3 regions of the Clostridioides sp. LIBA-6622 genome follow, and region 1 is predicted to be linked to each of the others. Evidence: a T-box and tRNA genes for the amino acid it is inferred to sense, from the RefSeq annotation. Region 1 holds a T-box; the other regions hold tRNA genes.

Region 1 (9,776 bases):
AGGTGTAAATTTCTTTAAAAACAATCCTAATATTACAATAACAGGAAGAGGCACACTAATAGCAATTGCAGATACAGGAATAGACTATCTACACAAAGATTTCATTTATCCAGATGGAACTTCAAAGATAGTATATCTATGGGACCAAACAAAAGAAGGAAGTCCACCTGAAGGTTTTTATATTGGAACAGAATATACACGAGAAGATATAAATCGAGCTATTGCAGATAATGACCCTAGTTTATCTCAGGATGAGGTCGGTCAAGGAACTATGCTCAGTGGCATATGTGCAGGGTTGGGAAATGTGAATAATGAATATGCAGGGATAGCAGAAGATGCTGAATTGATAATAATAAAACTTGGAAAGATAGATGGTTTTTATAATAGTGCAATGTTATTTGCTGCATCTCAGTATGCGTATAAAAAGGCTTTTGAACTCGGAAGACCATTAGTTATAAATGTATCTTTGGGTAGTAGTAGTTTAGCTGGTTTAACTAATAGAAGTAATAGTGAAAAAGCTTTCTTTACTAGAGGTCTATGCATAACAGCGGGGGCAGGAAATGAGGGCAATACACAAACACATACCTCTGGAAGGATACTACATGCAGGTGGCTCTGTTGAGATTGAGCTGGAGCTAAGTGAAGAGGAAGAAGAATTGTCACTAGAACTTTGGTTAAATAAACCAGATAAGGCAGATGTAATAATAGTATCACCTTCAGGTGAAGAAAGTAAAAGTGTTGGGGTATCTAGTTACAATAGAGTTACTGGTCTATTTGATTTAGAAGGAACTGATTATTCTATAACATATGTATATCCGACTACTTTTTCAGGGCAACAGTTTACTAATATTACTTTGAAAAATGCTAAAAGAGGAGTATGGAAAATCAGATTAGTTGGAGTTTATATTCTAAATGGTATATACAACTTGTATTTGCCAAATAGAGTTCTTTTAAAAAGTGGAACTAGATTTAGACAAGTTGACCCTTTTTATACTATAAATTATCCTGCTATTCAAGATGATTTAATAACTGTAGGAGCATATAACACTATCAATAATAGTTTATGGCAAAGTTCATCGAGAGGACCAACTATTGAAAATAGATTGAAGCCAGATTTAGTGGCACCAGGAGTTAGTATAATAGCAGCTTATCCTGGCAATACATATGCAACTATAACTGGCACAGCAGCAGCAAGCGCACATGTTGCAGGGGCTGCTTCAATGTATTTTCAATATACTTTTGCTGATGGTAGATATCCAAACCAAGCATATGTTCAAAAAGTAAAAACATTTATGCAAGCTGGAGCTAGAAAAAATTTAAATACAGTATATCCAAACACAAGTGCTGGATATGGTTCTTTAGATGTTAGAGGTATGTTTGATGTGTTAAGGTAGGAGGGAGTTATGGAAAAATCTTATTGTATAATTTATCAAGGTGATATAGAGACTGCACTCCAAGAAAATGGTATAAACAGGTATATGGTTTTAAATAGCCAGCTTGCAGTAATATATGTCCCTATGGATTTTAATGAAACTATTTTAAATAATATTTTGCAAGTAGCGTGGTGGGAAGAGTCTGCTCCTATGAGTAGTTTGATTGATATAACTAACAATGTAAACAATGGAGAAACTGTTACTACAGCTGCTGAAACTGAATATATATATGAAAATCCATACAATGATATAACAGGAAGAGGAATTTTATTGGCAGTTATAGATTCAGGCATAGATTACTTGCATCCTGATTTTATAAATGCTGATGGAAGTAGTAAAGTTTTAAAATTATGGGACCAAGAAGCAAATACAAATCCACCTCCAGAAGGTTTTATTTTTGGAAGTGAATTTACAAGAAGTGAGTTAAATATAGCCATAAGTAGAAATGATGGGAGTTTAAGTCAAGATAATATAGGTACTGGAACTTTGGCTTCTGGTATATTGGTTGGAAATGGAAGAGTAAATTCACAGTATAGAGGTATTACTACAGAATCAGACTTAATAGTAGTTAAATTAAAATCATATACTGATACTTATTACGCTGGAAGGATAAATTACAGTGTTTCAGACTTTCTAGCAGCTATAACATATGTTACTAATATAGCAAGGACAGAAAATAGACCTATAATAATAAATTTAACTATTGGAGTTAAATCAGGTGCTGTAGCGACTACTTCGATATTAGATACTTTTAATCTATTGAGTAGTGCTGGTGTGGTAGTAGTTAGTGGTGCAGGTAATCAAGGGAATACAGATATTCATTATTCTGGTAGATTTAGCAGTGTAGGTGAAGTACAAGATGTAATAATACAAGATGGGGATGACTATGCACTTGATATAACACTAAATACAAATGGACCAGATAAAATAGGAGCACAGATAATATCTCCTTCAGGTGAAGTTAGTCATGATATAAGGTATTCTCCAGATTTTTATGTATATAGAGGAAAATTTAACTTAGAAAATACTACTTATGCAATGAGATTTATTTATCCATATATAACTTCTGGAAAAGAAAATCTGGAGATAAAATTGACAGATATAAAACCTGGAGTATGGACTTTAAGATTGACTTCAGAACTTATAATAGGAGGGGAATATGATATATATTTACCAAATAAAAACTTGATAGCCCCAGATACAAGATTTTTAGACCCTGATTCAATTGCTACAATAACCATGTATGCTGCTAGTGATGATGTAATAACAGTTGGTACATTCAATAATAAAACTGATAGTATGTGGATTGGTTCTTCAAAAGGTCCAATTAGAGGAAGAGGAATTAAACCAGATATAGTAGCTCCAGGTGTAGATATAATATCTACATACAAAAACGGAACATATAATACTGGAACTGGAACAGGCATTAGTAGTTCTATAGTTACTGGTGTATTAGCTTTATTAATGGAATATCTAGAAAAACAAGATAATATACCAAGGTTAGCATTATTTACACAAGTTTTAAAAACGTATTTAATATTGGGAGCTACAAAACTTGATATATATACATATCCCAATGTATCACAAGGGTATGGAATTTTAGATTTGAAAAATACAATTCAACAGATAGCAAATACTTTGTAAATGAAAAACTATTAAAAAAATTATTGATTTAAAAGTCATTATAATTTCGACTTATGAATTTAATTTGAAAAATTGCTAAAACTATTACTAAATAAATAATAGAGGTGATAGTTTTGGAAAATAAAAAAGCAAGAGCATTAAAAGGCAAAGATAATAAAAGACTTAGAAGTCCACTTTTAGTTGGAAATGAGTCAACAGCAGCATGGGCTGATGTTGAAAAATTAAAACCTCATAGTAAAGTTTCAATACCTTCACTTAATAGTGTTGAAGAAGCAAAAGATTGGGTTGACAATGGAAGTAAGTTATAAAAATTGTAAGATTCAATAATGAAAATGAGTATTTATTGTAATTTTGTAGAGTAGTCTTGGTTTGAGAACCTGTATCTAGTTTGATGAACAAGGTATTACTCTACTTTTTTTATAAATAACAATCAGTATCAATTATATAAATTTATTGACTAAAAATTTATAAATTGGTATAATTTTGTTAATTAGCGGAAATAATAAAAGATAAATACTGTGAAGAGAAGAGTAAATATAAAATGTAGTTTTAGCGAGTTGAGGATGGTGAGAGCTCAATACGAGGTTTATATTGAAGAACATCTTGGAGTTTCTAATCGAAAGCTTATTTAGCAAGTAGATTTAGACGGAAGGCACCGTTACAGGCTTTAAGCATTGCTTAACTAAGAGGTCATTTATGACAATTAGGGTGGTACCGCGAAAGTAATAGTCTTTCGTCCCTTTATATAGGGATGAAGGGCTTTTTTTATTGAAATTATATTTATAAGAAACATTAATAACAATTATATTAGGAGGATTTAAAATGCAAAAAGAATTTATAACAGTAAAAGAATTGTACAGAGACAAAGAGCAGTACATAGGGAAAACTGTAAAAGTAGCTGGATGGATAAGAACATCTAGAGTATCTAAAAACTTTGGATTTATAGAGTTAAATGATGGAAGCTTCTTCAAGAACATGCAAATAGTATTTGATGAGAAAGTAGAAAATTTTAAAGAAATAGGGAAATTAGCAATAAGTTCATCTATACTTGTAGAAGGTGAATTGGTGTCGACAGAAGGGGCTAAACAACCTGTAGAAATACATGCAAAAAGTATAGTTGTAGAAGGTGAATCAGATAGTTCATATCCACTACAAAAGAAAAGACATACTCTTGAATATTTAAGAACAATAGCACATTTAAGACCAAGAAGTAATACTTTTTCAGCTGTATTTAGAGTAAGATCAATAGCTGCATATGCAATACACAAGTTTTTCCAAGAAAGAAACTTTGTATATGCACATTCTCCAATCATAACAGGTAGTGACTGTGAGGGTGCAGGAGAAATGTTTAGAATAACAACTATGGATTTAAATGATATTCCAAAAACAGAAGATGGAAAAATAGACTATACTCAAGATTTCTTTGGAAAAGAATCAAATTTAACAGTTAGTGGACAATTAAATGCTGAAATAATGGCACTTTCTTTTAGAAATGTTTATACTTTTGGACCTACATTTAGAGCGGAAAACTCTTACACAGGAAGACATGCTTCAGAATTTTGGATGATAGAGCCTGAAATAGTTTTTGCAGACCTTGAAGATAACATGGAACTTGCAGAAGATATGATAAAATATGTTATAAGTTATGTTTTAGAGAATGCTCCTGAAGAAATGGAATTCTTCAATAGCTTTATAGATAAAGGATTATTAGAAAGATTAAATAAGATAGTAAACTCTGAATTTGTTAGAATAACATATACTAAAGCAGTAGAGTTATTGATTGAGTCAGGTCATGAATTTGAGTATCCAGTTGAATGGGGATGTGACCTTCAAACTGAGCATGAAAGATATATAACAGAGCAAATATACAATTGTCCAGTATTTGTAACTGATTATCCAAAAGATATAAAAGCTTTCTACATGAGAATGAATGAAGATGGTAAAACTGTTAGAGCAATGGATTTATTAGTTCCTGGTGTTGGAGAAATAGTGGGAGGCTCTCAGAGAGAAGAAAGAGAAGATGTGTTATTAGATAGAATTCATGAAATGGGATTAAGAGAAGAAGATTACTGGTGGTATTTAGAGCTTAGAAAATTTGGTACTGCTACTCACTCTGGATTTGGTCTTGGATTTGAGAGAATAATTATGTATATGACAGGCATGTCTAATATAAGAGACGTTATACCTTTCCCAAGAACTCCTAAAAATGCTGAATTCTAATAATTATAAATTCTAATACAATCATATAATTTTAGGAATAAAAATATTAAATAACTTGTATATTATCTAGCTTGGATATATACAAGTTATTTTTATTGTATTTGTAAATATATGATTTAATTAATTTTATTTTGTAATACAATATAACTATAAAATATCAAAGTTGGGAGGGAATATAATGTGTGAATTTTGTTTTATTGAATTTAATGTGGATAAGATTGAAGTATTTAATAGGATTAAGAATTTATTTTCATATATAGCAAGTATAAAAAATGATTGTATACAAGTTAATGATTTGGAATACTATATTTTAGAAAGAGTAGAAGATTTTTATTATAGAGAAGAGTTGGATTATTTTTGGTGGCCAACAGAAGAAGAAAATAAACAATTTTGGGAGAAATATAAACTATTGGATGAAGAAAAACGAAAAGAATATCTGAAGTCTGTTCCATGGGATTTTGAAACTGTATTTTCTGAAATTGGGATAGGTGATTATACAATAGAAGGTTGCAAAATGATTGGAGAAAAAACTTCAAGACTTTATTTTAATCCCATGGGATATCCTTATGGAGGAAATGAAGTGATTCAAGAAGCATTAAAAGCTTTTGGAGTAGTTATAGTTAATATGCTAGGATAACGTTTGTTGTGATATACTATAAATGATAAAGTGATTTTGGATAATTATAGAAAAAATATAAATGAAATTTATAGACTAGCTTTACATTACAAATATATAAGGGTATAGTATGAAAATATGTAAAATGTTAAATTTAAAAAATATTTATTTCGTTATCTATTATACAATAAGCTTTATTATTATCATGAGGGGGAGTAAGAATGTCTAATAAATGGTTATTTATGGCTTTAAGTTTGGTACTTATATGCACAGGTTGTACAAAAAATAATTCTAAAAATAGTCAGGATAAAGGAGATAATTCTCTTATACTATTAAAAAGAGATGAGGATAATTCTGATGGTATGACAGATGTATATATAAAGACACAAAGTAAGGATGAAGAAAAAATAGCATCAGATATACCTATAGATACAAAGAGGGATTATATAAGTGGAGAGCAATCAATATTAATTCAGGATAAAGAGAACAACTTGTATAAATATAATTTAAAAAAAGAAAAGGAAAAATTAGCATCAGACTTACTTTCTGGTGAACTTAATTCGTATGAATTTATTCCTTCTTCAAAGACTATGGCATATATATCATCAGAAAATTCTTTGTATGTAAAGTATGATGGGAAAGACAAAGAAAAAATAGCCAATGATGTTGTATTATATAAGATATCTCAAGATGGAAAGTATATATATTATGTTAATACAGATGAAGAATTGTATCTATATAAAGAAAATGAAGATAAAGAAAATGAAGATAAAGAAAAGATATCAACTGATATAAAAAGTTTTGATATTATAAATAATAAAGGTGATGTAATATTCATAAATAATGATGATAATTTATATTTAAAAAGCTTAGATAAAAATGATAAAGTTAAGATTAGTTCAGATGTATCAAATTTATGGGGAGTAAAATCTGATGATGAAGAGATTATGTATATAAGTGAGTATAATTATAAAGACTTAAAAGGAGAGCTATATTTATATAAAAATGGAACAAGTGAAAAAATAGCATCGGATGTTAGGTCTTATAGATATAGAAATAATAAATTTTACTTTATAAATAGTGATGATGAATTATATGAAAAAGAAGTAGGAAAAGATGAATCCAAGAAAATAAAATCAGATATTGATTATATAAGTCTAATTAATGATGGCATTGTATTTATAAATTCTGATGGCGACATATATATCAAGAAAAATAATAAAGAAGAAGAAAAAATAGGAAATGATATGAAAGAAAATTCTAATTTATCTATTATTAATGACGATAAATTACTTTATATTAAATCAAGTGGTGAGTTATTTTTAGATAAAGAGAAGATAGCAAGTGATGTGATTGATTATTCATTTAATTCAGAGAACATAGTGTATTCTACCAAAAACAAGGAAGTACATTTTTATAACATGAAGACTAAGAAAGACAAAGTTGAAATGAGTAATATACAAAAATACTCAGAGATTTATTTAGAAAACGAATTGATTTATTCTAAAAATCTAGAGCCAAAAGATTTAAGTGGTTTTTGGAAAGCTGATGAGTATAATATATTTGAGTTTGAAGAGCCTAACAAAATAAAACTTTATAGTAAAAACCAAGAAGAAGGTAATTATACAATTAAATATGAAGTAGAGAGTTCAGATAGTAATAGTATGGTGTTAAAAAGTAAGGATAGCTCATCAAATAAAAAACTGTCTATAACTAGATATAATAATAATGAAATTTCATTAGAAGCAGACGAAGTAAGTGGAACACTTAACAAAATTTCAAAAGAAGAAGCAGACAAATTTATCAAAAGCATAAATAATAAAGCAAGTGATGAGAGTGATAAAGAGAAAAATAATACAAAGAATAGTAAAAGTAATTCAAATTCAGGTTCTAACTCAAAAAGTAAAGAAGTAAGTTATGATGACGATTATATTATATATGATAGTGACTCAAGAGTTTTGACTAGAGAAGAACTAGAGGGTTATAGTAAAGGAGAGTTAGCTTATATAAGAAATGAAATATTTGCAAGATATGGGTATGTGTTTAAAGAAGAGCCATATAAGAGTTATTTTAATAATAAATCATGGTATCAACCAGATTATGATATAGGAGCTGATACAGATGTGTTAAACTCTATAGAAAAGCAAAATGTTTCATTGATTAAAGAAATGGAGAATTAGCTAATAATAGATTTAAAAATATAATTTAGATTTAATGGGATAACTTATAAAAATTTAAAATTCAAGAAATAATAAACCTATAAATAAGACTTAAGTTTAAAAGTCTAATTTATAGGTTTATTTAATAGTATTTAATTGTTGTAAATATAAAAAATATTTTTCCTGAAAAATTTAAATGTGAATGATTAATATTTATATATATTTTTTTAATAAAATGCTACACAATTACGTCCTTCTTCTTTTGCAGTATATAGAGCCTTATCACAGTAACTTATAAATTCTTTCAATGTCATTTTTTCTTCAATTTTTTTTGTATAAACTCCAATACTAACAGTTACACATTTTGAAGGAACATCATCACGTTCGAAATTGCAGTTTTCTATCATTTTTCGTAAACATTCTGATTTAAGCTTAGCATCTTCTCCATCACAGTTAAAAATACATATAAAAAATTCCTCCCCACCATATCGTATGGCATGTGCATTTTCCGAACTTGTAAAATCTAAAATTACTTTAGCAATATTTTGTAAGCAATAATCCCCTTTTTGATGTCCATAGGTATCATTAAATTGTTTGAAGTAATCAATGTCTAGCATCATTCCAGTTATGGGTACTTGATTTGCATAGCTGATTAATTTTTTTTGTAGAATATCTTCAAGATATCTATGATTATTCATTTTAGTTAGCTCATCTATCATAACTTTATGATTAAGCAAATTATTTATATGATATATTTCTTCATATTGTTGACGAATTAGAAGTTTGTCATAATAAGTAAATACACGACTTCTATATAGCATTGTAGAGACAAAAATAGCAAGTGATGTTATAAAAAATGTATTAACAATATTACTAAATTCATTACCTGGTATAGTTTGGATTCCAGGTAAGAAAAAGTTAAGGAATAAAAAGCATCCACCAAAAACTATTATTGATTCTCCAAATTTTAATACTGAAAAAGCTGCAGCTGCTAACATAATGTAACTAAACACACTTAAATCATTTCCACCTAATTGGTCAAGCAGAGTAATTACACATCCCCATAGGCAGAAAAAAGTCACATAAATTACCCATAAGTTTATATAAAAAGTGCAACAATCCTTTTTTTTATTCCAAAGATAAGAAAACACAAACATAAAGATTGAAGATACAGAAAACAGCGTTATGTACATATAAAAATACCATTGACGTCTTGGAGTGGCAAAAGGGCCACCTTCTCTAGCTGATATTGATATCATCATAATTATTTGAGATACTATTATTATTATACAAATGATTTTTCCCGTATTATAAAGATAATTGCAAAGTTCTTTTTCAACGTTTTCTTTATGTTCTTTGTCTAGAGGAAATCCAAAAAATTTTTTTAATTTTTCTAAGTTCATATAAGCCTCCATTAAAAATAAAACATAAAAATAAGTATTCCTTTTCTTTTCTTAGATACTTGGAATACTTTATTAATAACTTAATTATATCAAAATATATTATGTGTAACAATCTAAAATTGTGTTAGATTGTATTTGTTAATTAATATTAAATGAATTTTTCGATTAGTATTTTATTATAATTAAGTTTTATAGGAAGTTTATTTTGTGATGTTAGAAATTGGTGTGGTGTTGAAGAGTTATAATGAAACACTAATATACAGTTAATAGATTAAATAAAACTTAAGGTATAATTAAGTTTT
Region 2 (9,776 bases), 1.8 Mb from region 1:
CTTACTCTAACTACTTCACCAATAGAATTAACAGATGGTATAGAAAGATTGCTTAACCCATTTAAAAAAATTGGGTTACCAGTACATGAACTTGCAATGATGATGACAATCGCTTTACGTTTTATTCCTACATTATTGGATGAGACTGATAAAATAATGAAAGCTCAAATGTCTAGAGGGGCAGACTTTGAAAGTAAAAACCTTATAAACAGAGCTAAGAACTTAGTTCCTCTGTTGGTACCATTATTTGTGAGTGCATTTAGAAGAGCTGATGAATTAGCTATGGCTATGGAAGCTAGATGTTATAGAGGTGGACATAATAGAACTAAAATGAGAGAGTCTATCATAACAAAGAGAGATTATATAGCATGTGTATTCCAAGTTGTTTATTTAGGAGTGATTATAGCTACTAGATTTATAGCAATCTAATAGAAACATAGATATAAATGAGGTAAAATATGAGAAATATAAAAATTACAATCCAATATAATGGCAGTAATTATTGTGGATGGCAAAAGCAACCTGATTCTTTAGGAATACAGGGTACAATAGAAAAGGCTATATATGATATAACAAGAGAAGAAGTCAAACTTGTAGGGTCAGGTAGAACTGATTCAGGAGTTCATGCTATTGGTCAAACCGCAAATTTTAAAATTAATTCAGACATAAATGTAGAAAGTATACCAATGGCTTTAAATGCTAAATTACCAAAAGATATATCAATTATAAAAGCATGTGAAGTTAACGAAAATTTTCATTCAAGGTATAGTGCAAAAGGTAAAACATATAAATATTTAATATATAATAGCAAGTTTAGAAATCCAATACTTAGTGATATATCATATCAAGTAAAATATGAACTTGACTTTGATAAAATATGTTTAGAGTCAAAAAGTCTGCTGGGAACACATGACTTTAAAGGCTTTATGAGTTCTGGTTCATCTGTAAAAGATACAATTAGAACTATATATGATATTGATGTCAATAAAAAGGATGATTTAATTGTTATAGAAATTAGTGGAAATGGATTCTTATATAATATGGTAAGGATTATTGTTGGAACACTTATTGATATAGGTCGTGGTAGGATTAATGAGTCATTTTTGGATATAATAGAATCTAAAACTAGATCAAAATGTGGACATACAGCTCCAGCACAAGGATTATTTCTTAAAAAAGTTCATTATTAACTTGACACACCAGGCCACATGTATTAAAATATATGAGAATGTGTTAATAAGTCCACTTGCCCCGGACTTGACATAAACGGTAAAAAAATTTTATGAGAAATAGTTAAGGAGGGACAGTTATGAAAAGTTATATAGCTAAGCCAGCTGATGTACAAAGAAAATGGTACTTAGTTGACGCTGAAGGTAAAACATTAGGTCGTTTAGCAACAGAAATTGCGACAGTATTGAGAGGTAAACATAAACCAACATTTACTCCTCACGTTGATGGTGGAGATTTTGTTGTTGTAGTAAATGCAGGAAAGATAGTTTTAAGTGGTAAAAAATTAGATCAAAAATATTACAGATACCATACTGGTTATGTAGGTGGATTAAAAGAAATATCTTATAGAGATATGATGGATAAGAAACCAGAAGAAGTTATAGCACATGCTGTAAGTGGTATGTTACCTAAGAACAAATTAAGAAGTAGAATGATGACTAGATTAAGAGTATTTGCAGGTGCTGAGCACACTCATGCAGCTCAAAATCCAGAAGTTTTAAACTTTAAGTAAGATTAATAGGTGAAAGGAGGAGTTTATAATGGCTAACGTTCAATATTATGGAACTGGAAGAAGAAAAAGTTCTGTTGCTAGAGTAAGACTAGTTGCAGGTGAAGGAAATATATTAGTAAATGGAAGAGCATTAGAAAATTATTTTAACTATGAAACATTAATAAGAGATGTTAAACAACCATTAGTTTTAACTGGAAATGAAAATAAATATGATGTTATAGTAAAAGTTGAAGGTGGAGGATTCACTGGACAAGCTGGAGCTATAAGACATGGTATATCTAGAGCTTTATTAAAAGCTGATTTAGACTTAAGACCTGCTTTAAAGAAAGAAGGTTTCTTAACTAGAGATGCAAGAATGAAGGAAAGAAAGAAATACGGATTAAAAGCAGCAAGAAGAGCTCCACAATTCTCAAAAAGATAATTACTTATTTTTTTGGAAAAGTACAATACTTTATATATATCCATTTAGAAAGTATTGTTATGTTAAAAATGTTGGGTTTGAATTAAGACTGATATACAATAAAATAATAAGATATTTTATTAGGATGTTTTTCTGTAGGAAAAGCATCCTTTTTTATTTAAACAATAGAAAAACTATGCATTAAAATTACTTAATACAATAGTATTGTTAATAAAAGCAGTTTATATATCAAGAATTAAAAGTTTTATATACTATAATAACATAGTCTATGAATATACATTAGTATAATTCGTAGACTATGTTATTATAGCTTATATATTATTAAAATGTTCATTATTTAATAATATATAAGAGTATTAAATTAAAGGGGTTAGTATCTATATATAATATTGTAAATCATATATATAGATACTAATAAATAGAAATTGATAATTAGAAAAGTAAAATCAAAATGTTTGTACTAATATTTGGAATATTATAGTGTTTTTATAAGTATACATATACAGGGTGATGTTGTGAGAAAGTATATAAAACATATAATTTTCAGTTTTGTTATGGTGTGTCTAGTAATAGTGTCAATATTTGAAGTGAAAAATATATCTGAAGATGTTATTAAGTATATGCCAGTAACAAATAAAACAATAATTTTAGATGCTGGTCATGGGGGGATTGATCCAGGTGCGTTAAATAAGGATAAGAGCACATCTGAAAAGGATATTAATCTAGCTATAACACTTAAGCTTAGAGAGCTTATAGAATCAAGCGGAGGCCTTGTAATATTGACTAGAGAAGATGATAGTAGTCTTTACAAAGAGGGAAATAACAAAACAACAAGACAAAAGTATAATGAGAATTTGAAAAATAGGAAAGAAATGATATCCAATTCTAATGCTAATATGTTTGTTTCCATACATCTCAATGCATTTGAACAATCAAAATACTATGGAGCTCAAACTTTTTATCCTAAAGACAAGCAAGATAGTAAAGAATTATCAAAGTGTATTCAAGAAGAACTTAAAAGAGTAGTAGATAAGACCAATAATAGAGAGGTTAAACCTAGAGACGATATATATCTTTTAAAAGAAAACAACATTCCATCAGTATTAATAGAGTGTGGTTTTTTATCAAATGAAAAAGAATGTAAACTTTTGACTGATGAAACATACCAAGAGAAGATAGCATGGGCAATATACATAGGAATACAAAAATATCTAAGTTAAAGTTAGCATATAATATAGGTCTGAATATGTAAATAGCTTGTATTAAAGCAGTTAAAATGCATTAATATAGGCTATTTTTGTTTTGACAAAAAAATATTTAAAATAAAAGTTAAAAAAGCGTTGACTTGGAATCATATAGATGGTATTATATATGAGTGCCCAAAAGGAGCACAAAAATACGACAAAAGAACTTTGAAAATTAAACAGTAGGTTAATTTATAAACAAGAAACAAACCATAAAGCCAGATATTTTGATAACAATAGTATCTGAGCCTGATAAACTTTTATTTGAGAGTTTGATCCTGGCTCAGGATGAACGCTGGCGGCGTGCCTAACACATGCAAGTTGAGCGATTTACTTCGGTAAAGAGCGGCGGACGGGTGAGTAACGCGTGGGTAACCTACCCTGTACACACGGATAACATACCGAAAGGTATGCTAATACGGGATAACATATTTGAGAGGCATCTCTTAAATATCAAAGGTGAGCCAGTACAGGATGGACCCGCGTCTGATTAGCTAGTTGGTAAGGTAACGGCTTACCAAGGCGACGATCAGTAGCCGACCTGAGAGGGTGATCGGCCACATTGGAACTGAGACACGGTCCAAACTCCTACGGGAGGCAGCAGTGGGGAATATTGCACAATGGGCGAAAGCCTGATGCAGCAACGCCGCGTGAGTGATGAAGGCCTTCGGGTCGTAAAACTCTGTCCTCAAGGAAGATAATGACGGTACTTGAGGAGGAAGCCCCGGCTAACTACGTGCCAGCAGCCGCGGTAATACGTAGGGGGCTAGCGTTATCCGGATTTACTGGGCGTAAAGGGTGCGTAGGCGGTCTTTCAAGTCAGGAGTGAAAGGCTACGGCTCAACCGTAGTAAGCTCTTGAAACTGGGAGACTTGAGTGCAGGAGAGGAGAGTGGAATTCCTAGTGTAGCGGTGAAATGCGTAGATATTAGGAGGAACACCAGTTGCGAAGGCGGCTCTCTGGACTGTAACTGACGCTGAGGCACGAAAGCGTGGGGAGCAAACAGGATTAGATACCCTGGTAGTCCACGCTGTAAACGATGAGTACTAGGTGTCGGGGGTTACCCCCCTCGGTGCCGCAGCTAACGCATTAAGTACTCCGCCTGGGAAGTACGCTCGCAAGAGTGAAACTCAAAGGAATTGACGGGGACCCGCACAAGTAGCGGAGCATGTGGTTTAATTCGAAGCAACGCGAAGAACCTTACCTAAGCTTGACATCCCAATGACATCTCCTTAATCGGAGAGTTCCCTTCGGGGACATTGGTGACAGGTGGTGCATGGTTGTCGTCAGCTCGTGTCGTGAGATGTTGGGTTAAGTCCCGCAACGAGCGCAACCCTTGTCTTTAGTTGCCATCATTAAGTTGGGCACTCTAGAGAGACTGCCAGGGATAACCTGGAGGAAGGTGGGGATGACGTCAAATCATCATGCCCCTTATGCTTAGGGCTACACACGTGCTACAATGGGTAGTACAGAGGGTTGCCAAGCCGTAAGGTGGAGCTAATCCCTTAAAGCTACTCTCAGTTCGGATTGTAGGCTGAAACTCGCCTACATGAAGCTGGAGTTACTAGTAATCGCAGATCAGAATGCTGCGGTGAATGCGTTCCCGGGTCTTGTACACACCGCCCGTCACACCACGGGAGTTGGAGACGCCCGAAGCCGATTATCTAACCTTTTGGAAGAAGTCGTCGAAGGTGGAATCAATAACTGGGGTGAAGTCGTAACAAGGTAGCCGTATCGGAAGGTGCGGCTGGATCACCTCCTTTCTAAGGAGAATTGCCTACTGTTTAATTTTGAAAGTTCTTTATGAACTTCATATTTGGGGGTGTAGCTCAGTTGGGAGAGCACTTGCCTTGCAAGCAAGGGGTCAGGAGTTCGACTCTCCTCATCTCCACCATTTAAGAGCATATTACTTAAATCTTTGATTTATCTAGTAGACTCTTACATTGCACTTTAAGCTTATTTTTATTCAAGCTTTGTGCGTTAGCACCTTAAGCAACAGAATAAACTGAACGAATGTGAAGTTTGTTTGTTGGCGATGTGCGTTAGCACCTTAAAAACTGCATATATATTTAGTGATATGACATCTAATTTGTAATATATAAAGCTGATAACTTTTTAAAATTATCAAGTTGATAGACTTTAATCTATCAAACCTTTTTAACTGGTCAAGTTATTAAGGGTGCAGGGCGGATGCCTTGGCACTAGGAGCCGATGAAGGACGCGATAAGCTGCGATAAGCTTCGGGGAGTTGCACGTAAACTTTGATCCGAAGATTTCCGAATGAGGAAACTCACTTAGAGTAATGTCTAAGTATCATTAAGTGAATTCATAGCTTAATGAGGGGAACTCAGGGAACTGAAACATCTAAGTACCTGAAGGAAGAGAAAGAAATTCGATTCCGTAAGTAGCGGCGAGCGAACGCGGAAGAGCCCAAACCAATAAAGTTTTCTTTATTGGGGTTGCGGACATATCATAACGAAGAGGTATCGTAATTGAAGAGGTTTGGAAAGACCCACCACAGAAGGTAATAGTCCTGTATGTTAAACGAGAAGACTTTAGATATGATCCAGAGTACCACGGGACACGTGAAACCCTGTGGGAAGCAGGAGGGACCACCCTCCAAGGCTAAATACTACCTAGTGACCGATAGCGTATAGTACCGTGAGGGAAAGGTGAAAAGAACCCCGGGAGGGGAGTGAAATAGAACCTGAAACCCTGCACTTACAAGCTGTGGAAGCACATTTCTTGTGTGACCGCGTACTTTTTGTAGAACGGGCCAACGAGTTACGTTAAGTAGCAAGGTTAAGCACTTAAGGTGTGGAGCCGTAGCGAAAGCGAGTTTTAACTGAGCGTTCAGTTACTTGACGTAGACCCGAAACCGGGCGACCTACCCATGAGCAGGATGAAGCGAAAGTAAAATTTCGTGGAGGTCCGAACCCACGAGCGTTGAAAAGCTCGGGGATGACTTGTGGGTAGCGGTGAAATTCCAATCGAGCCCGGAGATAGCTGGTTCTCCCCGAAATAGCTTTAGGGCTAGCCTCAAGGTGAGAGATACGGAGGTAGAGCACTGAATGTCCTAGGGGGTATTGCACCTACCGAAGACTATCAAACTCCGAATGCCGTCATCTTATACTTGGGAGTCAGACTGTGGGTGATAAGATTCATAGTCGAAAGGGCAACAGCCCAGATCGTCAGCTAAGGTCCCTAAATGTAAGTTAAGTGGTAAAGGATGTGGGATTGCACAGACAACCAGGATGTTGGCTTAGAAGCAGCCACTCATTCAAAGAGTGCGTAATAGCTCACTGGTCGAGTGATCCTGCGCCGAAGATTTCCGGGGCTAAAACTTACTACCGAAGCTACGGCATCATTATGATGGGTAGGGGAGCTTCCCATACGGGTTGAAGCATGACCGTAAGGACATGTGGACAGTATGGGAGTGAGAATGTTGGCATGAGTAGCGAGATGTGGGTGAGAATCCCACAGGCCGTAAACCCAAGGTTTCCAGGGGAAGGTTCGTCCGCCCTGGGTTAGTCGGGACCTAAGCTGAGGCCGAAAGGCGTAGGTGATGGACAACAGGTTGATATTCCTGTACTACCGATAACCGTTTGAGAGATGGGATGACACAGTAGGATAAGCTAAGCACACTGTTGGTTATGTGTGCCCAAGCATTGAGGCAGTCAGAGTAGGTAAATCCGCTTTGATAATGCTGGGATGTGATGGGGAGCGAAATTTAGTAGCGAAGTAGCTGATTTCACACTGTCAAGAAAAGTCTCTATCGAGGTTAAAGGTACCCGTACCGCAAACCGACACAGGTGGGTGAGGAGAGTATCCTAAGGCCCGCGAGAGAACTGTTGTTAAGGAACTCGGCAAAATGACCCCGTAACTTAGGGATAAGGGGTGCCACCATCCGGTGGCCGCAGAGAATAGGCCCAAGCGACTGTTTACCAAAAACATAGGTTTCTGCTAAGTCGCAAGACGATGTATAGGAGCTGACGCCTGCCCGGTGCTGGAAGGTTAAGGGGATCTGTTAGAGCAATCGAAGCAGTGAACTTAAGCCCCAGTAAACGGCGGCCGTAACTATAACGGTCCTAAGGTAGCGAAATTCCTTGTCGGGTAAGTTCCGACCCGCACGAAAGGCGTAACGATTTGGGCACTGTCTCAACAACAGACTCGGTGAAATTGTAATTCCGGTGAAGATGCCGGATACCTGCGACAGGACGGAAAGACCCCATGGAGCTTTACTGTAGCTTGACATTGGGTCTTGGTACTACATGTACAGGATAGGTGGGAGGCTTTGAAACCAGGACGCCAGTTTTGGCGGAGCCATCCTTGGGATACCACCCTTGTAGTACTGGGACTCTAACCATAGGCCATGAATCTGGTCTTGGGACACTGTCAGGTGGGCAGTTTGACTGGGGCGGTCGCCTCCCAAAAGGTAACGGAGGCGCTCAAAGGTTCTCTCAGTACGGTCGGAAATCGTACGTAGAGTGTAAAGGCAAAAGAGAGCTTGATTGCAAGACATACAGGTCGAGCAAGGATGAAAATCGGACTTAGTGATCCGGTGGTTCTGCGTGGAAGGGCCATCGCTCAACGGATAAAAGCTACCCTGGGGATAACAGGCTTATCTCCCCCAAGAGTCCACATCGACGGGGAGGTTTGGCACCTCGATGTCGGCTCATCACATCCTGGGGCTGTAGTAGGTCCCAAGGGTTGGGCTGTTCGCCCATTAAAGTGGTACGCGAGCTGGGTTCAGAACGTCGTGAGACAGTTCGGTCCCTATCCGTCGCAGGCGTAGGAAATTTGAGAAGACCTGTCCTTAGTACGAGAGGACCGGGATGGACGTACCTCTGGTGTACCAGTTGTTCTGCCAAGGGCATGGCTGGGTAGCTATGTACGGAATGGATAAGCGCTGAAAGCATCTAAGCGCGAAGCCGACTTCAAGATAAGATTTCCCACCGCAAGGGTAAGACCCCAGAAAGACTATCTGGTTGATAGGTCGAAGGTGTAAGTGCAGCAATGTATTTAGCTTATCGATACTAATAGGTCGAGGACTTGACCAAATTATTTGATGTTCATTCAGTAAGATATATGTGCAGTTTTTAGAGTACTAACTCTAAAAAAAATAAAAAAAGTATTGACAAAAATAACAAAAAATGTTAATATTATACTTGTCCTAGCAACAAGAAAGAAAAAAATGTGGTTATAATAGCAGAGAAGATACACCTGTTCCCATTCCGAACACAGAAGTTAAGTTCTCTAGCGCTGATGGTACTTGGTGGGAAACTGCCTGGGAGAGTAGGACATAGCCACGTTGGATATTCCAAGGTAGCTCAACGGTGGAGCAACCGGCTGTTAACCGGTAGGCTGTGGGTTCGAGCCCCACCCTTGGAGCCAATATGGCTCGTTGGTCAAGAGGTTAAGACACCGCCCTTTCACGGCGGTAACAGGGGTTCAATTCCCCTACGAGTCACCATTTGTGGGATCATAGCTCAGCTGGGAGAGCACCTGCCTTACAAGCAGGGGGTCACAGGTTCGAGCCCTGTTGGTCCCACCATTTGCGGCCTGGTAGTTCAGTTGGTTAGAATGCCAGCCTGTCACGCTGGAGGTCGAGGGTTCGAACCCCTTCCAGGTCGCCAAAACAAAAAATGCTGGTGTGGCTCAACGGTAGAGCAGCTGACTTGTAATCAGCAGGTTGTAGGTTCGATTCCTATCACCAGCTCCATGTAAAACTAATACGGAGGATTTCCCGAGCGGCCAAAGGGGGCAGACTGTAAATCTGTTGTCATCGACTTCGGTGGTTCGAATCCACCATCCTCCACCAATTAAATATGCGGGTGTAGCTCAATGGTAGAGTTCTGGCCTTCCAAGCCAGCTGTGAGGGTTCGATCCCCTTCACCCGCTCCAAAAAAAGCGTGGGTGCATAGCTCAGCTGGATAGAGCAACGCCCTTCTAAGGCGTGTGTCCGGGGTTCGAATCCCTGTGCGCTCACCACATATATATTGGGGATTAGCCAAGTCGGTAAGGCACATGACTTTGACTCATGTATGCGTAGGTTCGAGTCCTGCATCCCCAGCCAAATAAAATATGGTCTATTAGCTCAGTCGGTAGAGCACCTGACTTTTAATCAGGGTGTCCCGCGTTCGAGTCGCGGATAGATCACCAATGGAGAGGTGTCCGAGTGGTTTAAGGAGCTGGTCTTGAAAACCAGTGACTTCGAAAGGGGCCGTGGGTTCGAATCCCACCCTCTCCGCCAAGTAAAATAAATAGGACTTAATTTGGAGAAGTACTCAAGTGGCTCAAGAGGATCCCCTGCTAAGGGATTAGGCTGGGTAACCGGTGCGAGGGTTCGAATCCCTCCTTCTCCGCCATT
Region 3 (9,776 bases), 1.7 Mb from region 1:
TGAGACACGGTCCAAACTCCTACGGGAGGCAGCAGTGGGGAATATTGCACAATGGGCGAAAGCCTGATGCAGCAACGCCGCGTGAGTGATGAAGGCCTTCGGGTCGTAAAACTCTGTCCTCAAGGAAGATAATGACGGTACTTGAGGAGGAAGCCCCGGCTAACTACGTGCCAGCAGCCGCGGTAATACGTAGGGGGCTAGCGTTATCCGGATTTACTGGGCGTAAAGGGTGCGTAGGCGGTCTTTCAAGTCAGGAGTGAAAGGCTACGGCTCAACCGTAGTAAGCTCTTGAAACTGGGAGACTTGAGTGCAGGAGAGGAGAGTGGAATTCCTAGTGTAGCGGTGAAATGCGTAGATATTAGGAGGAACACCAGTTGCGAAGGCGGCTCTCTGGACTGTAACTGACGCTGAGGCACGAAAGCGTGGGGAGCAAACAGGATTAGATACCCTGGTAGTCCACGCTGTAAACGATGAGTACTAGGTGTCGGGGGTTACCCCCCTCGGTGCCGCAGCTAACGCATTAAGTACTCCGCCTGGGAAGTACGCTCGCAAGAGTGAAACTCAAAGGAATTGACGGGGACCCGCACAAGTAGCGGAGCATGTGGTTTAATTCGAAGCAACGCGAAGAACCTTACCTAAGCTTGACATCCCAATGACATCTCCTTAATCGGAGAGTTCCCTTCGGGGACATTGGTGACAGGTGGTGCATGGTTGTCGTCAGCTCGTGTCGTGAGATGTTGGGTTAAGTCCCGCAACGAGCGCAACCCTTGTCTTTAGTTGCCATCATTAAGTTGGGCACTCTAGAGAGACTGCCAGGGATAACCTGGAGGAAGGTGGGGATGACGTCAAATCATCATGCCCCTTATGCTTAGGGCTACACACGTGCTACAATGGGTAGTACAGAGGGTTGCCAAGCCGTAAGGTGGAGCTAATCCCTTAAAGCTACTCTCAGTTCGGATTGTAGGCTGAAACTCGCCTACATGAAGCTGGAGTTACTAGTAATCGCAGATCAGAATGCTGCGGTGAATGCGTTCCCGGGTCTTGTACACACCGCCCGTCACACCACGGGAGTTGGAGACGCCCGAAGCCGATTATCTAACCTTTTGGAAGAAGTCGTCGAAGGTGGAATCAATAACTGGGGTGAAGTCGTAACAAGGTAGCCGTATCGGAAGGTGCGGCTGGATCACCTCCTTTCTAAGGAGAATTGCCTACTGTTTAATTTTGAGGGTTCGTTTTTACGAATACTCAAAATTAGCACTTGAATCAACTAGATAAACTAAACCAATGTGAAGTTTGTTTGTTGAAGATGTGCGTTAGCACCTTAAAAACTGCATATATATTTAGTGATATGACATCTAATTTGTAATATATAAAGTTGATAACTTTTTAAAATTATCAAGTTGATAGACTTTAATCTATCAAACCTTTTTAACTGGTCAAGTTATTAAGGGTGCAGGGCGGATGCCTTGGCACTAGGAGCCGATGAAGGACGCGATAAGCTGCGATAAGCTTCGGGGAGTTGCACGTAAACTTTGATCCGAAGATTTCCGAATGAGGAAACTCACTTAGAGTAATGTCTAAGTATCATTAAGTGAATTCATAGCTTAATGAGGGGAACTCAGGGAACTGAAACATCTAAGTACCTGAAGGAAGAGAAAGAAATTCGATTCCGTAAGTAGCGGCGAGCGAACGCGGAAGAGCCCAAACCAATAAAGTTTTCTTTATTGGGGTTGCGGACATATCATAACGAAGAGGTATCGTAATTGAAGAGGTTTGGAAAGACCCACCACAGAAGGTAATAGTCCTGTATGTTAAACGAGAAGACTTTAGATATGATCCAGAGTACCACGGGACACGTGAAACCCTGTGGGAAGCAGGAGGGACCACCCTCCAAGGCTAAATACTACCTAGTGACCGATAGCGTATAGTACCGTGAGGGAAAGGTGAAAAGAACCCCGGGAGGGGAGTGAAATAGAACCTGAAACCCTGCACTTACAAGCTGTGGAAGCACATTTCTTGTGTGACCGCGTACTTTTTGTAGAACGGGCCAACGAGTTACGTTAAGTAGCAAGGTTAAGCACTTAAGGTGTGGAGCCGTAGCGAAAGCGAGTTTTAACTGAGCGTTCAGTTACTTGACGTAGACCCGAAACCGGGCGACCTACCCATGAGCAGGATGAAGCGAAAGTAAAATTTCGTGGAGGTCCGAACCCACGAGCGTTGAAAAGCTCGGGGATGACTTGTGGGTAGCGGTGAAATTCCAATCGAGCCCGGAGATAGCTGGTTCTCCCCGAAATAGCTTTAGGGCTAGCCTCAAGGTGAGAGATACGGAGGTAGAGCACTGAATGTCCTAGGGGGTATTGCACCTACCGAAGACTATCAAACTCCGAATGCCGTCATCTTATACTTGGGAGTCAGACTGTGGGTGATAAGATTCATAGTCGAAAGGGCAACAGCCCAGATCGTCAGCTAAGGTCCCTAAATGTAAGTTAAGTGGTAAAGGATGTGGGATTGCACAGACAACCAGGATGTTGGCTTAGAAGCAGCCACTCATTCAAAGAGTGCGTAATAGCTCACTGGTCGAGTGATCCTGCGCCGAAGATTTCCGGGGCTAAAACTTACTACCGAAGCTACGGCATCATTATGATGGGTAGGGGAGCTTCCCATACGGGTTGAAGCATGACCGTAAGGACATGTGGACAGTATGGGAGTGAGAATGTTGGCATGAGTAGCGAGATGTGGGTGAGAATCCCACAGGCCGTAAACCCAAGGTTTCCAGGGGAAGGTTCGTCCGCCCTGGGTTAGTCGGGACCTAAGCTGAGGCCGAAAGGCGTAGGTGATGGACAACAGGTTGATATTCCTGTACTACCGATAACCGTTTGAGAGATGGGATGACACAGTAGGATAAGCTAAGCACACTGTTGGTTATGTGTGCCCAAGCATTGAGGCAGTCAGAGTAGGTAAATCCGCTTTGATAATGCTGGGATGTGATGGGGAGCGAAATTTAGTAGCGAAGTAGCTGATTTCACACTGTCAAGAAAAGTCTCTATCGAGGTTAAAGGTACCCGTACCGCAAACCGACACAGGTGGGTGAGGAGAGTATCCTAAGGCCCGCGAGAGAACTGTTGTTAAGGAACTCGGCAAAATGACCCCGTAACTTAGGGATAAGGGGTGCCACCATCTGGTGGCCGCAGAGAATAGGCCCAAGCGACTGTTTACCAAAAACATAGGTTTCTGCTAAGTCGCAAGACGATGTATAGGAGCTGACGCCTGCCCGGTGCTGGAAGGTTAAGGGGATCTGTTAGAGCAATCGAAGCAGTGAACTTAAGCCCCAGTAAACGGCGGCCGTAACTATAACGGTCCTAAGGTAGCGAAATTCCTTGTCGGGTAAGTTCCGACCCGCACGAAAGGCGTAACGATTTGGGCACTGTCTCAACAACAGACTCGGTGAAATTGTAATTCCGGTGAAGATGCCGGATACCTGCGACAGGACGGAAAGACCCCATGGAGCTTTACTGTAGCTTGACATTGGGTCTTGGTACTACATGTACAGGATAGGTGGGAGGCTTTGAAACCAGGACGCCAGTTTTGGCGGAGCCATCCTTGGGATACCACCCTTGTAGTACTGGGACTCTAACCATAGGCCATGAATCTGGTCTTGGGACACTGTCAGGTGGGCAGTTTGACTGGGGCGGTCGCCTCCCAAAAGGTAACGGAGGCGCTCAAAGGTTCTCTCAGTACGGTCGGAAATCGTACGTAGAGTGTAAAGGCAAAAGAGAGCTTGATTGCAAGACATACAGGTCGAGCAAGGATGAAAATCGGACTTAGTGATCCGGTGGTTCTGCGTGGAAGGGCCATCGCTCAACGGATAAAAGCTACCCTGGGGATAACAGGCTTATCTCCCCCAAGAGTCCACATCGACGGGGAGGTTTGGCACCTCGATGTCGGCTCATCACATCCTGGGGCTGTAGTAGGTCCCAAGGGTTGGGCTGTTCGCCCATTAAAGTGGTACGCGAGCTGGGTTCAGAACGTCGTGAGACAGTTCGGTCCCTATCCGTCGCAGGCGTAGGAAATTTGAGAAGACCTGTCCTTAGTACGAGAGGACCGGGATGGACGTACCTCTGGTGTACCAGTTGTTCTGCCAAGGGCATGGCTGGGTAGCTATGTACGGAATGGATAAGCGCTGAAAGCATCTAAGCGCGAAGCCGACTTCAAGATAAGATTTCCCACCGTAAGGGTAAGACCCCAGAAAGACTATCTGGTTGATAGGTCGAAGGTGTAAGTGCAGCAATGTATTTAGCTTATCGATACTAATAGGTCGAGGACTTGACCAAATTATTTGATGTCCATTCAGTAAAATATATGTGCAGTTTTTAGAGTGTTAACTCTATGTAAAGTACTAACTTCAATTAATATGGTATATATCATATTGAACAATTACTATTTAGTACTTTAAAACTATTGACATTTAAAAATAAAGATGTTAATATAATACTTGTCTTATAAATAGGCAATATGTGGTTATAATAGCAAAGAGGATACACCTGTTCCCATTCCGAACACAGAAGTTAAGCTCTTTAGCGCTGATGGTACTTGGTGGGAAACTGCCTGGGAGAGTAGGACATAGCCACGTGGATATTCCAAGGTAGCTCAACGGTGGAGCAACCGGCTGTTAACCGGTAGGCTGTGGGTTCGAGCCCCACCCTTGGAGCCAAAAAAGCCGAAGTGGCGGAACTGGCAGACGCACAGGACTTAAAATCCTGCGGGACTTACCTCTCGTACCGGTTCGATTCCGGTCTTCGGCACTTATAAAACAATATCGCGGAGTGGAGCAGTTGGCAGCTCGTCGGGCTCATAACCCGAAGGTCGTAGGTTCGAGTCCTGCCTCCGCAACCATTAAAATGGCTCGTTGGTCAAGAGGTTAAGACACCGCCCTTTCACGGCGGTAACAGGGGTTCAATTCCCCTACGAGTCACCAATTAAATATGCGGGTGTAGCTCAATGGTAGAGTTCTGGCCTTCCAAGCCAGCTGTGAGGGTTCGATCCCCTTCACCCGCTCCAAAAATGGGACCATAGCTCAGCTGGGAGAGCACCTGCCTTACAAGCAGGGGGTCACAGGTTCGAGCCCTGTTGGTCCCACCATTTGCGGCCTGGTAGTTCAGTTGGTTAGAATGCCAGCCTGTCACGCTGGAGGTCGAGGGTTCGAACCCCTTCCAGGTCGCCAAAACAAAAAATGCTGGTGTGGCTCAACGGTAGAGCAGCTGACTTGTAATCAGCAGGTTGTAGGTTCGATTCCTATCACCAGCTCCATGTAAAGTTAATACGGAGGATTTCCCGAGCGGCCAAAGGGGGCAGACTGTAAATCTGTTGTCATCGACTTCGGTGGTTCGAATCCACCATCCTCCACCAGAAAAATGCGCGGATGTGGCGGAATTGGCAGACGCACTAGACTTAGGATCTAGCGCCATTGGCGTGGGGGTTCGACTCCCTTCATCCGCACCATTTTTATTTAATTTGTATATATATAAATTGTGGGTGCATAGCTCAGCTGGATAGAGCAACGCCCTTCTAAGGCGTGTGTCCGGGGTTCGAATCCCTGTGCGCTCACCACATATATTGGGGATTAGCCAAGTCGGTAAGGCACATGACTTTGACTCATGTATGCGTAGGTTCGAGTCCTGCATCCCCAGCCATTAAAATTAGGTTCATTAGCTCAGCTGGCAGAGCACCTGACTCTTAATCAGGGTGTCCCGAGTTCGATCCTCGGATGAATCATTGTGAAGTAGAATATGGAGAGGTGTCCGAGTGGTTTAAGGAGCTGGTCTTGAAAACCAGTGACTTCGAAAGGGGCCGTGGGTTCGAATCCCACCCTCTCCGCCAGATGCCCAGATAGCTCAGTCGGTAGAGCAGGGGACTGAAAATCCCCGTGTCGGTGGTTCGATTCCGCCTCTGGGCACCAAAATATGGCGGTATAGCTTAGTTGGCTAGAGCGTTCGGTTCATACCCGAAAGGTCATAGGTTCGACTCCTATTACCGCTACTAAAATTTAATGTGGGCCATTAGCTCAGTTGGTTAGAGCGCCCGGCTCATAACCGGTAGGTCTGGGGTTCGAGTCCCTGATGGCCCACCACATTAAATTAAGTAAATAACTTCGAGGTGTAGCGCAGTTTGGTAGCGCACATGGTTTGGGACCATGGGGCCGGGGGTTCGAGTCCCTTCACCTCGACCAATTAAGGTGGGTATAGCTCAGTTGGTTAGAGCGCCAGATTGTGGCTCTGGAGGTCGTGAGTTCGACTCTCATTATCCACCCCAACTAATATGGTCTATTAGCTCAGTCGGTAGAGCACCTGACTTTTAATCAGGGTGTCCCGCGTTCGAGTCGCGGATAGATCACCAAAAGGCGGCGACATAGCCAAGTGGTAAGGCAGTGGACTGCAACTCCTTGATCCCCAGTTCAAATCTGGGTGTCGCCTCCAATATATTCCAAGGTAGCTCAACGGTGGAGCAACCGGCTGTTAACCGGTAGGCTGTGGGTTCGAGCCCCACCCTTGGAGCCAAAAAGCCGAAGTGGCGGAACTGGCAGACGCACAGGACTTAAAATCCTGCGGGACTTACCTCTCGTACCGGTTCGATTCCGGTCTTCGGCACTTATAAAACAATATCGCGGAGTGGAGCAGTTGGCAGCTCGTCGGGCTCATAACCCGAAGGTCGTAGGTTCGAGTCCTGCCTCCGCAACCATTAAAATGGCTCGTTGGTCAAGAGGTTAAGACACCGCCCTTTCACGGCGGTAACAGGGGTTCAATTCCCCTACGAGTCACCAATTAAATATGCGGGTGTAGCTCAATGGTAGAGTTCTGGCCTTCCAAGCCAGCTGTGAGGGTTCGATCCCCTTCACCCGCTCCAAAAATGGGACCATAGCTCAGCTGGGAGAGCACCTGCCTTACAAGCAGGGGGTCACAGGTTCGAGCCCTGTTGGTCCCACCATTTGCGGCCTGGTAGTTCAGTTGGTTAGAATGCCAGCCTGTCACGCTGGAGGTCGAGGGTTCGAACCCCTTCCAGGTCGCCAAAATAAAAAATGCTGGTGTGGCTCAACGGTAGAGCAGCTGACTTGTAATCAGCAGGTTGTAGGTTCGATTCCTATCACCAGCTCCATGTAAAATTAATACGGAGGATTTCCCGAGCGGCCAAAGGGGGCAGACTGTAAATCTGTTGTCATCGACTTCGGTGGTTCGAATCCACCATCCTCCACCAGAAAAATGCGCGGATGTGGCGGAATTGGCAGACGCACTAGACTTAGGATCTAGCGCCATTGGCGTGGGGGTTCGACTCCCTTCATCCGCACCATTTTTTATTCAATTTAATAAACGAGCGGGAATAGTTCAGTGGTAGAGCGCAACCTTGCCAAGGTTGAAGTCGCGAGTTCGAATCTCGTTTCCCGCTCCAAATTTTATGTTTATATTGTAATGTGGGTGCATAGCTCAGCTGGATAGAGCAACGCCCTTCTAAGGCGTGTGTCCGGGGTTCGAATCCCTGTGCGCTCACCACATATATATTGGGGATTAGCCAAGTCGGTAAGGCACATGACTTTGACTCATGTATGCGTAGGTTCAAGTCCTGCATCCCCAGCCAAATAACATGGTCTATTAGCTCAGTCGGTAGAGCACCTGACTTTTAATCAGGGTGTCCCGCGTTCGAGTCGCGGATAGATCACCAATGGAGAGGTGTCCGAGTGGTTTAAGGAGCTGGTCTTGAAAACCAGTGACTTCGAAAGGGGCCGTGGGTTCGAATCCCACCCTCTCCGCCAGATGCCCAGATAGCTCAGTCGGTAGAGCAGGGGACTGAAAATCCCCGTGTCGGTGGTTCGATTCCGCCTCTGGGCACCAAAATATGGCGGTATAGCTTAGTTGGCTAGAGCGTTCGGTTCATACCCGAAAGGTCATAGGTTCGACTCCTATTACCGCTACTAAAATTTAATGTGGGCCATTAGCTCAGTTGGTTAGAGCGCCCGGCTCATAACCGGTAGGTCTGGGGTTCGAGTCCCTGATGGCCCACCACATTAAATTATGAATACATGGTGGGTATAGCTCAGTTGGTTAGAGCGCCAGATTGTGGCTCTGGAGGTCGTGAGTTCGACTCTCATTATCCACCCCAACTAATATGGTCTATTAGCTCAGTCGGTAGAGCACCTGACTTTTAATCAGGGTGTCCCGCGTTCGAGTCGCGGATAGATCACCAAAAAGGCGGCGACATAGCCAAGTGGTAAGGCAGTGGACTGCAACTCCTTGATCCCCAGTTCGAATCTGGGTGTCGCCTCCAATAAAAAATGCGCTCATAGCTCAACTGGATAGAGTGTCTGACTACGAATCAGAAGGTTAGGGGTTCGAGTCCCTTTGGGCGCACCATATAAACATCGAGGGATTATAGCTCAGCTGGGAGAGCACCTGCCTTACAAGCAGGGGGTCACAGGTTCGAGCCCTGTTAATCCCACCAGTGCAAACCTCTAGTAAAATTACTAGAGGTTTTATTTTTGATTAAAAAAGTTTTTATATTTAGGAGGTAATAAACTTGTATATAATAATAGGAAATGAAATAGTTGATAGCGAGGAACTAAAAGTAACTATAGATAAAAATAGCAAATTTAAAGTTGAAAAAGATTTAAGTAAAAGTACAAAAAGGGAAGACGTAATTGCATATCAGTTAAGTATAGATTTGAATTATTTAGACAATATCATAAGTGAACAATATGATTCTGTTAAATTATCTGATGAAGAAAAATTTGATGAATATATGACTTTATCTGATGAACTTGCACTAGATTTAGAAGAATTTATGCCAAAATACACAATAATAAATGCTAGAGCATATAAATTAGATGAGGTAGATGGAGTCGTAAAAATAATACTAGCAATAGCTTATGCAGATTTAGGTCATTTAAAACTTTCAGATGTAGTGAAGAGGGTATCTAGACAAATAGATTAGGATATGAACGATATTAAAAAAATATATAAAATCTTACGTAAAGATGAAAATAATTATGTAAACATAAGAAAAAACAGTATAAAATCAAGTCAATTGTAGAAATTTTCACATAAATTTACCTGAAATTCTATAAAAAATGCCTTAATTTTAGTGAGGTAAATTGAGTTTACACAGTCTAAAAATTACTTATATTTATAAATTTATCTTATTAATTAAGGAACTTGCTTAAACATCTTCAAAAATAAAGTATTTTAGTCTATAATCTTTAATATTACACAAACAATAAAGGAGAAGAATAGAGTATGCTTAAAAAATTTAATAAAATACTAGTAGCTAATAGAGGCGAAATAGCTATAAGAATATTTAGAGCCTGTTCAGAATTGGGGATAAAAAGCGTTGGTATATATAGTAAAGAAGATAAATATGGATTATTTAGAACAAAAGCAGATGAGTCATATCTGATAGGGGAAGGCAAAGGACCAATAGATGCGTATCTAGACATGGATGGAATAATTGATTTGGCTAAGAGAAAAAAAGTTGATGCGATACATCCGGGATATGGTTTTTTAGCAGAGAATGCAGAATTTGCTCGTAAATGTGAAGAGAGTGGAATTACTTTTATAGGACCATCATCTAAAGTAATGAATATGATGGGAGATAAAATAAACTCTAAAAAAATAGCAAAAGAAGTTAATGTTCAAACAATACCAGGGGTAGAAAAAGCAATAAAAAGTACTGAAGAAGCAAAAGAAGTTGCAAATAAAATAGGCTATCCTGTTATGATAAAAGCATCTAATGGT

The links. A T-box is a leader RNA that pairs with one kind of tRNA and senses whether it is charged. The one in region 1 lies ahead of asnS (asparagine--tRNA ligase), so its partner is inferred to be a tRNA-Asn.
Region 2: it encodes a tRNA-Asn, which carries the amino acid that the T-box ahead of asnS (asparagine--tRNA ligase) is inferred to sense. The anticodon was not compared.
Region 3: it encodes a tRNA-Asn, which carries the amino acid that the T-box ahead of asnS (asparagine--tRNA ligase) is inferred to sense. The anticodon was not compared.

What each region holds. Positions count from the first base shown of each region.
Region 1 is NZ_CP196998.1:2,467,858-2,477,633, reverse strand. Features, by position in the region: gene cspBA (bifunctional germination protease/germinant receptor pseudoprotease CspBA) at 1-1,393, shown strand, start outside; gene cspC (bile acid germinant receptor pseudoprotease CspC) at 1,403-3,076, shown strand; gene ACTG47_RS11845 (CDIF630_02480 family spore surface protein) at 3,190-3,384, shown strand; T-box leader at 3,586-3,820, shown strand; gene asnS (asparagine--tRNA ligase) at 3,899-5,296, shown strand; gene ACTG47_RS11835 (hypothetical protein) at 5,475-5,933, shown strand; gene ACTG47_RS11830 (YARHG domain-containing protein) at 6,134-8,092, shown strand; gene ACTG47_RS11825 (GGDEF domain-containing protein) at 8,299-9,474, opposite strand.
Region 2 is NZ_CP196998.1:125,677-135,452, forward strand. Features, by position in the region: gene ACTG47_RS00840 (energy-coupling factor transporter transmembrane component T) at 1-429, shown strand, start outside; gene truA (tRNA pseudouridine(38-40) synthase TruA) at 459-1,190, shown strand; gene rplM (50S ribosomal protein L13) at 1,310-1,741, shown strand; gene rpsI (30S ribosomal protein S9) at 1,770-2,162, shown strand; gene cwlD (N-acetylmuramoyl-L-alanine amidase CwlD) at 2,678-3,382, shown strand; rRNA gene ACTG47_RS00865 (16S ribosomal RNA) at 3,667-5,169, shown strand; tRNA gene ACTG47_RS00870 (tRNA-Ala) at 5,225-5,300, shown strand; rRNA gene ACTG47_RS00875 (23S ribosomal RNA) at 5,570-8,466, shown strand; rRNA gene rrf (5S ribosomal RNA) at 8,602-8,718, shown strand; tRNA gene ACTG47_RS00885 (tRNA-Asn) at 8,726-8,800, shown strand; tRNA gene ACTG47_RS00890 (tRNA-Glu) at 8,805-8,879, shown strand; tRNA gene ACTG47_RS00895 (tRNA-Val) at 8,885-8,960, shown strand; tRNA gene ACTG47_RS00900 (tRNA-Asp) at 8,966-9,042, shown strand; tRNA gene ACTG47_RS00905 (tRNA-Thr) at 9,054-9,128, shown strand; tRNA gene ACTG47_RS00910 (tRNA-Tyr) at 9,143-9,227, shown strand; tRNA gene ACTG47_RS00915 (tRNA-Gly) at 9,237-9,310, shown strand; tRNA gene ACTG47_RS00920 (tRNA-Arg) at 9,321-9,397, shown strand; tRNA gene ACTG47_RS00925 (tRNA-Gln) at 9,407-9,482, shown strand; tRNA gene ACTG47_RS00930 (tRNA-Lys) at 9,493-9,568, shown strand; tRNA gene ACTG47_RS00935 (tRNA-Ser) at 9,571-9,659, shown strand; tRNA gene ACTG47_RS00940 (tRNA-Ser) at 9,684-9,774, shown strand.
Region 3 is NZ_CP196998.1:30,702-40,477, forward strand. Features, by position in the region: rRNA gene ACTG47_RS00160 (16S ribosomal RNA) at 1-1,194, shown strand, start outside; rRNA gene ACTG47_RS00165 (23S ribosomal RNA) at 1,435-4,331, shown strand; rRNA gene rrf (5S ribosomal RNA) at 4,514-4,630, shown strand; tRNA gene ACTG47_RS00175 (tRNA-Asn) at 4,637-4,711, shown strand; tRNA gene ACTG47_RS00180 (tRNA-Leu) at 4,717-4,802, shown strand; tRNA gene ACTG47_RS00185 (tRNA-Met) at 4,818-4,893, shown strand; tRNA gene ACTG47_RS00190 (tRNA-Glu) at 4,901-4,975, shown strand; tRNA gene ACTG47_RS00195 (tRNA-Gly) at 4,985-5,058, shown strand; tRNA gene ACTG47_RS00200 (tRNA-Val) at 5,064-5,139, shown strand; tRNA gene ACTG47_RS00205 (tRNA-Asp) at 5,145-5,221, shown strand; tRNA gene ACTG47_RS00210 (tRNA-Thr) at 5,233-5,307, shown strand; tRNA gene ACTG47_RS00215 (tRNA-Tyr) at 5,322-5,406, shown strand; tRNA gene ACTG47_RS00220 (tRNA-Leu) at 5,416-5,499, shown strand; tRNA gene ACTG47_RS00225 (tRNA-Arg) at 5,531-5,607, shown strand; tRNA gene ACTG47_RS00230 (tRNA-Gln) at 5,615-5,690, shown strand; tRNA gene ACTG47_RS00235 (tRNA-Lys) at 5,700-5,772, shown strand; tRNA gene ACTG47_RS00240 (tRNA-Ser) at 5,789-5,877, shown strand; tRNA gene ACTG47_RS00245 (tRNA-Phe) at 5,881-5,956, shown strand; tRNA gene ACTG47_RS00250 (tRNA-Met) at 5,963-6,036, shown strand; tRNA gene ACTG47_RS00255 (tRNA-Ile) at 6,051-6,127, shown strand; tRNA gene ACTG47_RS00260 (tRNA-Pro) at 6,150-6,226, shown strand; tRNA gene ACTG47_RS00265 (tRNA-His) at 6,233-6,309, shown strand; tRNA gene ACTG47_RS00270 (tRNA-Lys) at 6,318-6,393, shown strand; tRNA gene ACTG47_RS00275 (tRNA-Cys) at 6,400-6,473, shown strand; tRNA gene ACTG47_RS00280 (tRNA-Asn) at 6,480-6,554, shown strand; tRNA gene ACTG47_RS00285 (tRNA-Leu) at 6,559-6,644, shown strand; tRNA gene ACTG47_RS00290 (tRNA-Met) at 6,660-6,735, shown strand; tRNA gene ACTG47_RS00295 (tRNA-Glu) at 6,743-6,817, shown strand; tRNA gene ACTG47_RS00300 (tRNA-Gly) at 6,827-6,900, shown strand; tRNA gene ACTG47_RS00305 (tRNA-Val) at 6,906-6,981, shown strand; tRNA gene ACTG47_RS00310 (tRNA-Asp) at 6,987-7,063, shown strand; tRNA gene ACTG47_RS00315 (tRNA-Thr) at 7,075-7,149, shown strand; tRNA gene ACTG47_RS00320 (tRNA-Tyr) at 7,164-7,248, shown strand; tRNA gene ACTG47_RS00325 (tRNA-Leu) at 7,258-7,341, shown strand; tRNA gene ACTG47_RS00330 (tRNA-Gly) at 7,366-7,440, shown strand; tRNA gene ACTG47_RS00335 (tRNA-Arg) at 7,465-7,541, shown strand; tRNA gene ACTG47_RS00340 (tRNA-Gln) at 7,551-7,626, shown strand; tRNA gene ACTG47_RS00345 (tRNA-Lys) at 7,635-7,710, shown strand; tRNA gene ACTG47_RS00350 (tRNA-Ser) at 7,713-7,801, shown strand; tRNA gene ACTG47_RS00355 (tRNA-Phe) at 7,805-7,880, shown strand; tRNA gene ACTG47_RS00360 (tRNA-Met) at 7,887-7,960, shown strand; tRNA gene ACTG47_RS00365 (tRNA-Ile) at 7,975-8,051, shown strand; tRNA gene ACTG47_RS00370 (tRNA-His) at 8,072-8,148, shown strand; tRNA gene ACTG47_RS00375 (tRNA-Lys) at 8,157-8,232, shown strand; tRNA gene ACTG47_RS00380 (tRNA-Cys) at 8,240-8,313, shown strand; tRNA gene ACTG47_RS00385 (tRNA-Arg) at 8,323-8,399, shown strand; tRNA gene ACTG47_RS00390 (tRNA-Val) at 8,412-8,487, shown strand; gene ACTG47_RS00395 (hypothetical protein) at 8,563-8,976, shown strand; gene ACTG47_RS00400 (pyruvate carboxylase) at 9,279-9,776, shown strand, end outside.